Regions from separate parts of the Paenibacillus sp. W2I17 genome, predicted to be linked through region 2. Evidence: riboswitches for the same ligand, from Rfam matches in the RefSeq annotation. Region 2 holds a riboswitch; the other holds the start of a gene.
The links. A riboswitch is a leader RNA that binds a small molecule or an ion and turns the genes downstream of it on or off. The one in region 2 is predicted to bind S-adenosylmethionine.
Positions count from the first base shown of each region.

Region 1 (4,216 bases), 2.9 Mb from region 2:
GCTACTGGTCATCTGGATTATGCAGATATTCTCCAGCTTCACGATCACACACTATTGTGCTTCGGTAGGGATTCGGGATTTGTTTCGTACGAAGAAGATCAAGGTCATTATGTACGCCCTTCTGCCATTGATATATCTAACGGCATTGATGCCGAAAACCGTGGACGAAACCTTTGCACTGGGTGATATGTTGGGCAACTCATCCGTGATTTTATTTGCCACTTTACCTTTGTTGCTGCTGATTACAAGTCTGATTCGCAAAAAAGGAGGCAAACATGCATGATTCGTTTTTTTATGCTTTTACGTGTAGCCTTTGCTTTGTCGGTCCTTCTGTTAATATCCGGATGCTGGAGCAGTAGGGAGATCGAGGAACTAAGTGTCTATGTTGGTCTCGGGATCGATATCGCTAAAGAAACAGAATTTGAGAAGGACATCGCTGCTCAGGGAGGAACGTATCCAAAGAATAATTATATAACGGCTACCGTGCAGATTGCTCCGGGCAGTTCCAACAGTAAACAGAGCGGACAATCCGGTTCACCTGCTTCTGGAAAGACGTCCTATTCCAATGAACAGCTTACTGGAGATTCCTTGCTGCAAATCTTTCGTCAGTTTGCACTAAGGCGAGATCGTCCACTTATCGGACATCATCTGAAGGTTATCGTTGTCTCCAAGGATATTGCCAAAAAGTATGGTCTGGACCAGCTGCTTGATTTTGTACTTCGGGATAACGATATTCGTCCAAATTGTCTGGTACTGATAAGTCATCATCGTGCCGTGGATGTCCTGACTTCAGATGATCCCTCCCGGATTCCAGCATTTTATCTAACAGGTATTACCGGTAATTCGTACTTGTCCAACAAAATCCTGGATCCCGTTTTGCTCTCCAAATTAGATGCCCAAATGCAATCTGGTTCCAGTTTCTTGCTCCAGAATGTACTGTACTCCAATGGAGAGGGCAAGTTCTCAGGTGGCAGCATATTCGATGGAAAAACAACTAAGTTTATTGGAGAACTAAGTCAAACGGATCTGGAAGGTTTATCGTGGATCAAGCCTAAAGAAAAAGGAGGCGTCTTGAAGACTTACAACAAAGCGGGATTCACCGTTGTATACGAAATGAAGAAGAAGAAAACAAAAGTAATTCCCAAGGTGGTTGGTAATGACATTTCATTCCATGTAAAGGTCGAATCCGAAGGCTGGTTGATGGAAGATTGGCGTTCTCCCGAAAGAGAGGAAAAAGGGGATTATCTTAGAGAACTAGAAAAAGAATTTTCTGAACTGGCCGAACAACAGATTCGACAGGTGTTATACAAACTTCAGCATACCTATAAAGTAGATGTTGCGGATTTTCGGGATAGCTTGCGTATCAAAGAACCCAAAACATGGAAGAAAGTCAAAGATGACTGGGACAACATTTTTAGTACCGTGCCAATCACGTACGATGTGAAGATGACCATTACCAATCCGGGATCTTCCACCGAATAGCGAGGTGTGTCATTTATGATTTAAATGTTGACACATTCATGATAGATCGCTATATTAGTAAAAAATCATTTTCTTATCCAGAGAGGTGGAGGGACTGGCCCTTAGAAACCTCAGCAACAGATCTGAAGGATACTGTGCTAATTCCAGCGGGTGAAAGCCTGATAGATAGGAGCGTTTGTTTTTATTTGTCAGTAACGGCGCACTCTTTAGGCAGAGTGGGTCTTTTTTGTTTTTTCTGGATGAAGAAGTAGGGGAGCAGCAGGTATGGAGAACAACAACGACAAAGGGCATTTCCAGCGGAAAATGCAGGCACGGCATGTGGTCATGCTCTCTCTCGGAGGAGTCATTGGAACGGGATTATTCCTCAGTTCAGGTTACACCATTCAGCAAGCGGGACCACTGGGAACCATTCTGTCCTATCTGATCGGAGCCATTGTTGTATATCTGGTGATGCTCTGTCTTGGTGAACTGTCTGTTCATATGCCAGAGACGGGAGCATTTCATAGTTATGCAGCCAAATATATCGGACCGGCAACAGGCTACACGGTGGCTTGGTTATACTGGTTAACCTGGACTGTTGCGCTTGGCTCCGAATTCACAGCCGCCGGATTGCTGATGCAGCGCTGGTTCCCATCGGTGAACGTATGGATATGGAGCGCCCTCTTTGCACTGATGATCTTTCTGTTTAATGCATTAACGGTGAAATTATTTGCGGAATCCGAGTTCTGGTTCTCATCTGTAAAAGTAGTTACTATCGTAATCTTCATTATCATCGGTGGCGCAGCCATGTTTGGTATCATTCCCATGGCGGATTCGGAACCGGCTCCATTTCTATCGAATATTACCGCATCCGGGTGGTTCCCTCATGGGGCTACAGCGATATTGATGACCATGCTTGCTGTAAACTTTGCCTTCTCAGGCACCGAGTTAATCGGCATTGCCGCCGGTGAGACGGAGAACCCGGAAAAGACGATACCGAAGGCTATTCATACAACGCTGTGGCGTTTGGTTATTTTCTTCATCGGAACGATTATTATCTTGTCGGCCTTGCTGCCCATGTCGGATGCCAGTGTACTGGAAAGTCCGTTTGTAGCGGTAATGGAACGGGTGGGTGTACCCTATGCAGCAGACATTATGAACTTTGTTATTCTGACGGCGATTCTCTCTGCTGCCAATTCAGGCCTATATGCATCTTCACGTATGCTCTGGTCTCTGGCTGACAAAAGAACGATCTCTCCGTGGTTTGCCAAATTGACCAAAAGCGGGGTGCCGCTGAATGCACTTCTGATTAGTATGGTGGGTGGTGCGTTGGCATTGCTGTCCAGTATTATTGCGCCAGGTACGGTGTATATTACGCTGGTTTCCATTTCGGGTCTGGCTGTCGTTGCGGTATGGATGAGTATCAGTGCTTCCCAATACATGTTCCGCAGACAATATATCCGGGAAGGACATGCGGTCAAAGATCTGGTCTACCGCACACCATTCTATCCGGTGGTACCGATTGTTTCATTTATATTATGCCTGGCTTCATGCATAGGTATTGCCTTTGACCCGACACAGCGAATTGCGCTGTATTGTGGGGTTCCGTTTATCGCAGTATGTTACGCTGCTTATTATCTGACAGAACGTGTGAATAAGAAAAGAGGACAAGTACATGACGCAAGCACAACAGACTAACTCCATAGAACAGATCCTGCGTGAACATCCGGTCATGATTCTGGATGGAGCGCTGGCAACGGAACTCGAACAGCATGGATGTAATCTGGATGATCCGCTCTGGTCGGCTCGTGTGTTGCTTGAGAATCCGGATGTTATCGTTCAGGTCCATGCAGATTATTTTCGAGCAGGAGCCGATTGTGCGATTACATCCAGTTATCAGGCGACGGTGGATGGCTTCAGCAAGAGAGGGATTGATGAACAGGCAGCATTGGAGCTGATCCGCAAGACGGTGGAGTTGGCTGCAAAGGCGAGAGATGACGTGTGGACAGAAGTGCAGAGTGATTTAGTAGGGAGAGAAAGCTCGACAGGTCAGCTTGTAGGAGCTCCTTCGGTACTTTCCCAGAACGTGGAGAACGAGGAGAATATAACAGATCGTACAGTAGATCGCGAAGGAGATCGTCTTCGTCCACGTCCAATTATTGCCGGGTCCGTTGGACCGTATGGCGCCTATCTGGCGGATGGTTCAGAGTATGTGGGACATTACGGCGTGTCGGATGAGACGCTTGTCGCATTTCATCGTCCGCGTATGGTGGCGCTACTTGAAGCGGGTGCAGATATTCTGGCGTTTGAGACGATTCCTTCCTTGCAGGAAGCACAGGTGCTGGTTGATTTACTGAAGGAGTTTCCTCATGCGTATGCCTGGTTATCTTTTTCTTTAAAAGACGGGACAAGCATCAGCGAGGGCACACCGCTTGAGGTATGTGCACAGAAGTTTGGCTCCGATCCGCAGATTGCGGCGATTGGCCTGAACTGTGCTCCCATGGAAGTGGTGACGGAAGCAGTGGGTATTTTGAGCCGTACCAGCGATAAACCTGTTATTGTGTATCCGAACTCGGGAGAAGTATACGATGCGGCAACGAAGACGTGGAGCGGACAGGGTACATGTGGCAGCATGAGTGATGCTTCGGAACAGTGGGTTGCTGCGGGCGCGCAAATTATTGGCGGCTGCTGCCGTACTACGCCACATCAGATTGGTGCACTTGCGAAGAAATGGCGGAAATAAAAGACTTGATGT
Region 1 covers NZ_JAUSXM010000001.1:5,536,750-5,540,965, forward strand. Annotated here, with positions in the region: gene QF041_RS24645 (GerAB/ArcD/ProY family transporter) at 1-283, shown strand, start outside; gene QF041_RS24650 (Ger(x)C family spore germination protein) at 280-1,482, shown strand; SAM riboswitch class I at 1,553-1,654, shown strand; gene mmuP (S-methylmethionine permease) at 1,747-3,159, shown strand; gene mmuM (homocysteine S-methyltransferase) at 3,137-4,204, shown strand.
Region 1: another riboswitch for S-adenosylmethionine. It lies ahead of mmuP (S-methylmethionine permease); the one in region 2 lies ahead of metA (homoserine O-acetyltransferase MetA).

Region 2 (4,216 bases):
ATTGGTCATGTCTACAAAGGTTGTCTCGATCTGCATACGGCTTAATATGGAAGTAAGCAAACGATACGTACCTCCATATACGTCTTCCGTTACAATCATGTGATCCCCTGCGGAGAACATCATGAACACGCTTGATATCGCAGCCATCCCCGAAGAATAGGCAAAGCCTCGTGCACCGCCTTCCAGCAATGTGATGTAATCTTCCAAAGCCTGACGTGTCGGATTACCCGAACGACTGTAATCATGCTGAGGCGGATTGAAGATATCAAAATGATGGAAGGTTGATGCTTGATAGATCGGTACACTGGAGGCTCCAGTGGTTTTGTCAATCTCATCGCCAAAATGGAGCAATTTGGTATCAAATTTCAACTGGGAATTGGGCTTATTGTTGGACTCACTCATGAGTGCACGCCTCCTTCCACTTCCTGCTGTGCAGCTGTCAGAGCATTGCCGAGATCTGCAATCAGATCATCCGCATGTTCAATGCCCACGGAGAACCGGAGCAGACGGTCATCCACACCTACGGCGTCACGAATTTCAAGCGGAATATCCGCATGAGTCTGGACTGCCGGATAAGTCATGAGTGATTCAACTCCGCCGAGACTTTCGGCAAAAGCAATGAGTTTGATATGACGCAGCAACGGTTCAACATAACGTGCATCCTTCACTTTGAAAGAGAAGATACCTGTATTACCCGTGGATTGTTTGTTCTGTATCTCATAGCCCGGATGATCGGATAGGCCTGGATGATACACTTCAACCACCGCTGGGTGCTCAAGCAAGTATTTAGCAATAGTAAGTGCATTGTGCTCATGACGCTCCATACGAAGAGCCAGCGTTTTCATACCTTTCATCAACTGGTAGGAGTCACTTGGAGATAATACCGCTCCAATGGAATTATGCAGGAACGCCATCTCTGCAGATAACGCCTCACCTTTGGTAATGATTAGTCCGGCCAACACATCATTGTGTCCACCCAGATATTTGGTAGCGCTATGAATGATGATATCGGCACCCAGTTCAATCGGACGTTGGAAAAATGGAGTCAACAACGTGTTGTCAACAATGGTCAACAAGTTGTAACTTTTCGCCCAGGAAGCCACGGCTTCCACATCGGTGATCATCATCAGTGGATTGGTTGGTGTCTCAATAAATACAGCTTTGGTATTCGGCTGACGAACCTTCTCCAGTGCTGCAAGGTCATTCGTGTCCACATAACTTGCAGTTACGCCGAAACGGGACAGAATACGTTCCAGCAGACGATAGGTTCCACCATACAGATCCAGCGACACAATCAGATGATCCCCTTGACCAAACATGGCAAAGATCGTTTGCAGCGCGGCCATTCCCGAGCTACAGGCAAACCCTGCATCACCGGACTCCAGCGCTGCGGCGGCTTCTTCCAATACTTTACGGGTTGGATTAGTCGTACGGATATAATCAAACCCAGTGCTTTGTCCAAGCTTCGGGTGGCGAAACGCAGTGGATTGATAGATCGGAAAGTTAATGGCGCCTGTTACCGGTTCATTGATGGACCCAATTTGTGCTAAGCGGCTTTCGATTTTCAACTTGTTGTTGTCTTCCATTGCTGCATCCTCCTGTAATCTCGATTAGATTTGCGGGCCAATATCGTAAGGTGTTTCTTGATACACATAGTAATTGAGCCAGTTAGAGAATAATAAGTTGGCATGAGCGCGCCAAGTAGCCGGTGGCACACGGGAAGGGTCGTCATTCGGATAATAATGTCTAGGCAATGCGATATCCAACCCTTTGGCTGCATCCCGGTCATACTCCCACTTTAATGAGAACGGGTCATACTCGGCATGTCCTGTGGCAAAAATCTGTTTGCCGTCTTTGGTAGCAACCAGGAAGATACCCGCTTCCTCGGATTCAGCCAAAATCTCTAAATTCTCATTCTTTTCAATATCTTCGCGTCTCACTTCCGTATGACGGGAATGTGGAACGTTGAATACTTCATCGAATCCACGCAACAACGGAACATGAGGTTTATTAATGGTATGTGGGAAAACGCCAAAACACTTTTCATCCAGTGCAACCTTGGGCACGTCAAAATGATGGTATAAACCTGCCTGGGAAGCCCAACATATGTGGAGTGTTGAAGTCACATTGGTTTTGGTCCATTCGAAGATTTCCTGGATTTCATTCCAATAGTTCACGTCTTCGAAATCCATCTGTTCCACCGGGGCACCCGTAATGATCATTCCATCGAAACGGCGGTGCTCAATCTCATCGAAGGTTTTATAGAACAGATCCAGATACTCCTGAGACGTATTCTTCGACGTATGGGATTTGGGATGTACGAGAACGACATCCACCTGAATAGGCGTGTTTCCCACCAGACGAAGCAATTGTGTTTCGGTCGTTTCCTTTGTGGGCATCAGGTTTAATATAGCGATACGGAGTGGACGAATATCCTGCTGATATGCAGAAGTTTCATCCATGACGAAGATATTCTCTCCTTCAAGTACTTCTTTTGCTGGCAGAGTATCGGGTATTTTGATTGGCATAGTAAGTCTAACTCCTCCTTGTGCATAGATAGATGCAGCCACCCCTGGCTTGATGTCTTCACATCAATACAGTTATAGACTGCCTTGAGCTTGTAAAAACATTGAATTGCTCTTTCATCCAACGTTACAAACAACCTCAAGTTCCTTAGCGAAAATCACTGCTGAGAAGTCGGGGCATATAACAAAGACCTTCCTCGGATTTCGAGAAAGGTCATATGTAAAAAAGATATGCGCCTCTCTCATCTCTCAGTTACAACAGTGCCACTTGACACTTAGTCGCTGCAAGAATTAGCACCGTGCGGTATACCGCCGGTTGCCGGGTTTCATCGGGCCAGTCCCTCCACCTACTCTTGATAAGATTTCGCTGTATTAGATTGTAATTAAATATGGTTCACCGTCTACTTTATTACATTAATGCCCTCACGTCAAGATGCAGTTCGATGTGTGCTTCCCAGATCGGAACCGTTCATCATCCATTGTCATACACTGCCTCAGGGCGCGAAATAGACACATTTTTGCGCTTGAAAGCACCTTGTACCAGCGGTATACTAAACAAGGTGTTATAAACCCTTATGTGAGAGGTGACATATTAAATGGATGGCGACCCGAGGCCTGACTGGCAGCCGAATTCCGACAAACTGCATAGAGAATTGACATCAGCATGCCGGCAGCGGGACGTGACTTCCGTTTGATTATATAGTGAACGCAGCCCTGATCTCCAGGCTCCGCTGCCGACCGGCTGATTTGTTCTTTTTGCGCCCATAATGATAATATCCGCCAAGTTGGCGGGTGCAGAAGGAGTAGATTAACGATGAAAATCCGGTTGGTAAACAACGGTGTATTTATTCCGGTGGACGACATTCAGCAGGCGCTGACTCCACCAGCGGAAGGATTTTACTGGATTGATGCAGACGTAGACGATTTGGCGGTACTTCAGCCGCTGTTCTTGATGCATGATCTGGCTGTGGAAGACTGTCTCAGTGACGAAGAACAACGTCCGAAGATTGAAATTTATGAGAACCATTATTTTATTGTGATTAATAGCATCCGTTTCGATGATGAAGAGATATTTCTACGTGCGGTCAACTTATTCCTCGGCAGACATTTCATTATTAGTGTTACCAAGCAAAAGGTCAGCGAATTGCGCACACTGAAACCAATCCTGTGGGAACAGGAAATCAGTACACCGGATCGTCTGCTGTATTTGCTGGTTGACTTGATTGTTGATAATTATTTCACCGTAGGTGACCGAATTGAAGCACGGATCGAGAAGCTTGAGGAAGACATTCTGATGCACACCAAAAAGTCACATCTGAATGAAATTATCGGGCTGCGCAGTGAGATTCTGTGGCTGAAAAAAGTGCTTGGACCTCAGAAAGAGGTCATTAACACCCTGAACAAAAAAGATCTGCGTCTCATCGATGATCAACTGCAAAAGTATTTCAGTGACATCTATGAGAATGCTGTAAAAATATCTGAAACCTTTGAGACTTATCGCGACCTGATGGGCAACTTGCGAGAAGCCTACCAATCCAGTATTGCAAACCGGGCGAATGAGATCATGCGTGTATTTACCGCCATCACCACGGTCTTCATGCCGCTGACGGTCATTACCGGTATATACGGCATGAACTTTACGAATATGCCAGAGCTTAATTGGAAATACAGCTATTTTGTTGTGATTGGCC
Region 2 covers NZ_JAUSXM010000001.1:2,655,317-2,659,532, forward strand. Annotated here, with positions in the region: gene QF041_RS11575 (trans-sulfuration enzyme family protein) at 1-402, opposite strand, end outside; gene QF041_RS11580 (PLP-dependent transferase) at 399-1,586, opposite strand; gene metA (homoserine O-acetyltransferase MetA) at 1,611-2,528, opposite strand; SAM riboswitch class I at 2,765-2,888, opposite strand; gene corA (magnesium/cobalt transporter CorA) at 3,340-4,216, shown strand, end outside.